2 regions of the Photorhabdus laumondii genome follow, and region 2 is predicted to be linked to the other one. Evidence: predicted binding sites of a transcription regulator. Region 2 holds the regulator's gene; the other holds the start of a gene.

Region 1 (3,433 bases), 1.9 Mb from region 2:
GCGATAACAAAGGTTCCCAGTTTTGCAATTTCATAGATATTAGAGTTGGCGACAACTTTGGTCATCAGGGCCATAACACCATACGGTGTTAAGCGCATAACCAGACGAACCAGTTTCATTACCCATGCCTGTATAGTGTCAATAGCGACTAATATGCGTTCACCCCTCTCATGATCATCTTTCAACATTTGCAGGGCAGCGATACCTAAGAAGGTTGCAAAAATAACAATGCTGATAACAGAAGTTGGGTTAGCGCCGGTTAAATCTGCGAACGGATTTTTAGGAATAAAAGATAAAATCAATTGTGGTACAGATAAGTCAGAGACTTTGCTGACATAGTTGTTTTCGATAGCAGACAGACGTGTTGTTTCTTGGGGACCTTGAATCAGACCTTCAGCAGTCAGGCCGAACAGGTTGATAATCATGATACCGATAAGCGCTGCAATCATTGTCGTGAATAACAACGTCCCGATAGTCAGAAAGCTGATTTTTCCTAGAGAAGATGCTTTGTGTAATTTGGCAACTGCACTCAAAATAGAGGCAAATACCAGAGGCATAATGACCATTTGTAGAAGTTGTACGTAGCCATTACCTACAATGTTGAACCATGATATGGATTCCTTCACTATGGTATTATCAGAACCATAAACTAGTTGCAGTGCTAAGCCAAAAATAATGCCAATGGCAAGGCCCGCAAAAACCTTTTTCGACAGGTTCCATTGCCGTGAACTGGCTTTTGACAATAGCAAAAGCAGTGCTACGAAGACGAGCACATTCGAAATGAGTGGTAAATTCATCCCCAAACTCCAGAATTCAATTTAGTTAAGTTATAAGTTGTATCGAATCGTGTAGGTTTGCAAACGAACACATTACAACAAGCAGTTGGGGAATATAGTATCAGCTTAAACTATTCTCATTTATAACTATAAAGAATTTAATATAACAAATGTGACTTTTAAGATTTATTTTTAGTCAATTAAAGCATTAGAAATAGAGATCTTTGATGCGATTTATATAAAAAAGTATAGAAGATTCAATATCTTCTGGTAGAAAAACGGCAATGACAATTAATAAGGCAGAAATAAACCTTTCTGCTTTCTTATTTCCTTGCTTGCCAAGCACAGGTAGACAGAAACGTATTTTGATTGGCCATAATAACGGCACACCAGCAGGTGTTAGCATATCTGCAATCAGATGGCTCAAATAGCCAACAATCATGGCATGGAAAAAATCAGTTGGGATTAGCCACTCTTCGGGGATTTTTAGCCAAAATAAAGTAATCCCTAATATGAGAGCAAGTAAACTGTGAGTAAAGCCTCTATGACCACAGAGTTTGGCAATAGGAATGGAGATAAATCTGAATAATCTACCCAAGGTTGAATTAGGGTGATCGATATCGGGTAACAAGGCAGTAAGCAGTACCCCTGGTAGCATATGCAGCCAATCTCCATTAGCTATCTCTGGTGTTATTTCTAGCTTGTGTGCCAAGATAATGCTGGCAACTGAAAATAAAAGATGCCCTTCTGCGGTCATAAATTCCTCTGACTAATAACTGTCTATCCATACAGTCGGCGAAGTATAGAGGGTTTTATGTGGGTAAGATAGAGGGTGAAAAGCAAAAATATCTTATTTATTAATATATACCCGTCATCTTTCAAGTTGCCTCTTTGTTGGCTGCACTCACTCACCCCAGTCACATAGTTAGCTATGCTCCCGGGGATTCGCTCCCTTGCCGTCGCGATGCAGCTTGAAATCCATAGGGTATATAGCGTTAATTTTTTGTTTGACAGAATAAGACATAAGCGCTACGGCTGCTATGTGAACAATAAGAAGCTGCCATCGGCATAAGTGATGGCAGCTAAAGTGATAATCAGGTGATGTTCATGACAGTGAGTTGTTCGAGAGAATGCAGTTTAATATCTGCGAGAACCCAACGTGGATCATCAAAGTGATGAGCAGATGGCACAACGATTGAACGCATTCTTGCAGCTTTTGTTGCTATCATTCCATTGAATGAATCTTCCAGGGCCACACAATTTATCGGAGCGACATCCAATTGTTCAGCAGCGCGTAAATAAACTTCGGGATTAGGTTTACTGTGAGGTAATTTGGCAGCAGAAACGACAGTATCAAAATAGTGATTAAGACTGAACATTTCGAGTACTTGTTCCAGCATATATTGTGGAGAAGCTGAGGCCAGGCCGATTTTCAGTCCTTGTTTGCGGCAAAGGTTTAAAGCATATTCAACACCTGGGAGTAAGGGACGGTTTTCTTTTACCAAATCGATAACATGGTCGGTAATTCGCTGTTCCACGTCTGATTTTGATACCCCTTGCCAGGGAGAAGCCTGGTACCAAAGTTCCACAACTTGATCAATTCGCAACCCAAGAGTATCTGGTAGTTTTTCTGCTAAAGAAAAATCCAGACCTAATTCACTAAATACTTCTTTTTCTCCTTGGGTCCAATAGGGTTCAGAGTCAATCAGTAAGCCGTCCATATCGAAAATGGCCGCTTTTATTGGTAAATGAAAAGACATTTAAGTATCTCTCTCTGGTCAGACAGTTAGCGAAAGCTGATTGTAACAATCTCAGTAGGTGAAATCTTTTCCTGATCGGGAACATGGTAAGAAATGCTTAGTTAATTAAATATAAAGTTAAATTTGGTGATTGATGGGCTATGATTAGCCAAAAATAAAATCTGCTTATTGTTATGAGGGGTATCGATGACTTACCAAAAAGCCGGATACATCGCTATTATTAAGCGAGTTTTAGGTTGGATGATTTTTGTTCCGGCACTTTTATCGACTATTGTTTCTGTGATTAACCTTGCCTGGTTGCACGGTATTAAAGGTGATGGTATCAATGCTGTTTTGGATGATTTCCTGAAAATGATGGCTGAAGTGGTGCGTTTTAATACCCCATTTCTGGATTTCTTCTGGAAAAATTCACCAACACCTGATCGTCTGGCTGGTTTTACCGGATCAACGCTTGGTTTCCTGATTATCTATTTTCTTATTTTTTTCGGCCTTGCTATGAATGCGTCAGGTCAACGGATATACAGACAAGTGAAGTTTATACGAGAAAACATTGAAGATCAGCTTATTATTGAAAAAGCTAAAGGCAATGATAGCCTGACAAGAGAACAGATTGAATTAAAAATTAAACTTCCTCGTCATACATTGTTCAGTCAGATTTATATCTTATATATTTCACCGGTAATTATCGGTGCAATTTTTTATTTTCTATTGAAAATCTTAGGCTGGTAGATTCTCCGGTTGGCTATAGCTGCGGAATAAGTATTTTCGCAGCCTGATTGCCCATCTATTGGCTATTTTCAGTCAAAATATTATCGATAATATTTTGAGCCGTAATAAGATTATCACCACCAAATAGATTACACCGGTTAAGCAAATAATAGAGCTGATATACAGGTT
Region 2 (3,433 bases):
ACGGCGGCTAGGCGTTGACGTGAATAGTGCATTCGTGCCACACGAGCCAGTTTATGGGCAATAGTCTTGTCAGTGCCATGCTCAGTTGCCATATAGCGCAGAGATACTGTGTTTGAAAAGCGCACGAAACTATCTCGGCCTAGCCAGAGAATGGCAAAGAATTTTTGGATACCATTGAGTAGCCGTAAATGTGGAGCGTTCTGCCCTTCGCGTCCGGGGGAACGGCCGAACATGACAGAAACTGGCAGCAGTTGAATATCCAGATTGGGATTATTGCGATGTAGATCCAGATAAGCATGGAAAATTTTTACGGATTCTTGCTTTGGTGCGCAATAGCGGAATACACGTGGGCCATTATCGATAAATACATAACTGGGAAGTTCAGTGTCACCGATCTCCAGTAAATTTAATGGGTCCGGCAGATCCTGCTCAAGACATTGCTGACGTAATGCCAGTAAGTCTGCTTTAGAGTGATACGGTAGCACGTACAGAATCGGGCGTGTCGTATCGAGCCGCAATTCAGTGATCGGATCTGTAGGGATAAGTTTGCTCTTTACCAGTATTTTTAGTGGTAAATTCAATAATTTATAATATATTTTACGCCAACTTGACATAAATATCTTGAAGCCTCTTGTTAGCAACACGTTGCCAGCATATCAGAAACGGGGGTTGAGATCTGTTGCGTTAAGACAATAATAAGAGTGGAAAGTGTCAAATAACCTCATATTTGGTGTGAATAATTTATGGCGAATCAATCCAAGGGCTTAGCCCGTATCATTAAAGCAATCGTATATTCAGTGAAGGGTATTAGGGCGACATGGCAAAATGAAGCGGCTTTCCGTCAGGAAATAATTTTAGCGATATTGGCTATGATGGTTGCATTTTATCTGGATATCGGCGCTATTGAACGCATTTTACTGATTGGTTCAGTGATGCTGGTGTTGATTATGGAAATCCTGAATAGTGCTATTGAAGCAATTGTTGATCGTATTGGCAGTGAGTTCCATGAATTGTCCGGTCGCGCGAAAGATATGGGATCGGCGGCGGTCTTTCTGACGATGATGTTGTCATTAATTGTCTGGGGAACCATCCTTTGGCACTATTTTATGGCCTAATTTGGTTTAATAATTAGGTATTATATTATAATAGGCTGATTTTCTGCCTTAGTAGGTTCCCAATCGTTATTTAGCTGTATATACTTACATATTGACTGTATAAACAAACAGGGGACGAAATGAAAGCACTTACCGCAAGGCAGCAGCAAGTTTATGACTTGGTGCGTGACCATATTTCGCAAACAGGTATGCCGCCAACGCGTGCTGAAATTGCAGCCCGTCTTGGCTTTCGTTCACCTAACGCGGCTGAAGAGCATTTAAAAGCATTGGCTCGTAAAGGGGTGATAGAGATTGTTGCTGGGGCATCTAGGGGTATCCGTTTGCTGTTGGAAGAATCTGGTTTACCGTTAATTGGTCGTGTCGCCGCAGGTGAACCACTGTTGGCACAGGAGCATATTGAAAGTCATTATCAGGTTGATCCTGCATTGTTTAAGCCAAGTGCAGATTTCCTGCTGCGGGTCAGCGGAATGTCTATGAAAGATGTTGGGATTATGGATGGTGATCTGCTGGCTGTGCATAAAACACAAAATGTTCGTAATGGGCAGATTATTGTTGCTCGCATTGAAGATGAAGTGACGGTAAAACGTTTTAAACAGACCGGAAATAAAGTTGAATTGTTGGCAGAAAACCCCGAATTTAAGCCAATTGAGGTGGATTTGCGTGAACAGGGCCTGACAATTGAAGGATTGGCGGTTGGGGTGATTCGTAACGGCAACTGGTCCTGATAGTAAAATATCAAATTGTTGTTTTTGGAATGGTTAAAGAATTGCAATATTACGGCAGAATCATGTTGTTGAATTTATCGTTGTGATTATCTTAAACGTGATTCTGCGGTTGTTTATTTCAGTCTGGCTCTGCACCAAAAGTAAGTATTTACTTGCTATCTATTTCTTTTTACTTCCTTCAATTCTGTGGTCATGCTGGCATTCATCTCGTTTAATACAGGATTCTATCTCTTCACAAGGTGAACATAAGCCATGCGCTTCGATGACTGTATGGCGTAAACTGAACCCGGCTGTTTTTGCTAACTGTTGGATGGCGGATTCAATGGTTCCACCATCTCGCTCGGTAACAGAACCACAACGATCACAAATAAACATTGCTGAAGTGTGGCTTGGCTGTTCAATATGGTGACATAGGACATAACTGTTGGTGGATTCTATTTTATGAATAAACCCCTGTTCCAACAGAAATTCCAGTGCCCGGTATATGGTCGGCGGTTTAGCCTGTGGTTCTGCTTCCCGTAGCAAATCCAGTAAATCATAAGCACTGATTGCCCCTGGCTGCTCTGAAATGAGACGCAAAACTTCAAGCCGCTGAGGAGTAAAGCGGACTCCACGAGCCTGGCAAATAACTTCGGCCTGTTCCAGTAATTTTTTTTGATTAATCAATTTCATTGCGCCTCTTACAACCAGTACGATGATAATATTGTGATGTTATCATGTTTCTTCAATAGAAAATATTATCCAGAAAAGTTCATTGTGATTGTCCCCTGATGGAGTTAATTTGGCTAAATTGGTACTCAGTAGCAAAAATAATGTTTTCTTGAAGTTTATGATAATACAGACAAGAATTATCGTATATGACAGATAATTTTCGGAAAGGAAGCATTTGTGATGAAAGAGCTTTTACAAAATCAGCCTCATTATAGACAGTTCCCCGTTAAAGGCTATCAGGTAATGAAGCATATTATCTCTGAAAAAAGAAAGTTACCTTTTCTAAGTGCATTATATGCGTTGATTAATATTTTATTTGTAATTGCGGTATGTATGGGTATTGTATTATCTGTAGCAATTGTTTTATTTATAATAGGTAATGTATCTGTCCCTGATACGGACTATTTACTTCTGGCACAAGTAGGTGGTGTAGCATTATTTGGCGTAATGTTACTCTTGGTTATTATTTATCGCATTGTTAAGCGTCCTGAATGGGAACAACGGCGTTATTATCAACAAGCAGGTTTATCTCTTTTACCCGAAGATAAGCGTCAGGTATTACGACTCAATATTGTTGGTGACTATTGGCTAGGTTTTTGGAGTGAAACTCTAGAGCATTATCCTCTACAGTCACGGGTTGCCCATGATAGCTATCGTTACTGTCTGCTGCCATTATCTCCGACTCAGGAACATCAATCCCAATTATACAGCGACTGGGGAATTATTGATGAAGAAGGGTATATGAAAATGCTAACGGGTTTGTGGGAGGGGGTACATTCAAAACATTTTGCTATTGATGCTGCTCTTAGTGATGGGAAAATGTTTAAAGTGCTTGCCAAATTAGTTGAAGTAACACCCGACTATATTCATAAATGTGCCAAA

Evidence for each region. Region 2 encodes LexA, which represses DNA repair genes until DNA is damaged. Its sites were predicted from a motif close to TNCTGTATGTACATACAGNA; they were not measured.
Region 1: the regulator LexA is predicted to act here: its motif matches at 1,551-1,570, upstream of PluTT01m_RS13790 (metal-dependent hydrolase).

The regions. Positions count from the first base shown of each region.
Region 1 is NZ_CP024901.1:3,179,966-3,183,398, reverse strand. It holds gene PluTT01m_RS13795 (L-cystine transporter) at 1-797, opposite strand, end outside; gene PluTT01m_RS13790 (metal-dependent hydrolase) at 985-1,533, opposite strand; gene hxpB (hexitol phosphatase HxpB) at 1,871-2,536, opposite strand; gene PluTT01m_RS13780 (YniB family protein) at 2,723-3,265, shown strand; gene PluTT01m_RS13775 (fructosamine kinase family protein) at 3,321-3,433, opposite strand, start outside.
Region 2 is NZ_CP024901.1:5,103,313-5,106,745, reverse strand. It holds gene plsB (glycerol-3-phosphate 1-O-acyltransferase PlsB) at 1-614, opposite strand, end outside; gene PluTT01m_RS22425 (diacylglycerol kinase) at 744-1,115, shown strand; gene lexA (transcriptional repressor LexA) at 1,235-1,840, shown strand; gene zur (zinc uptake transcriptional repressor Zur) at 2,000-2,512, opposite strand; gene PluTT01m_RS22410 (DUF1266 domain-containing protein) at 2,732-3,433, shown strand, end outside.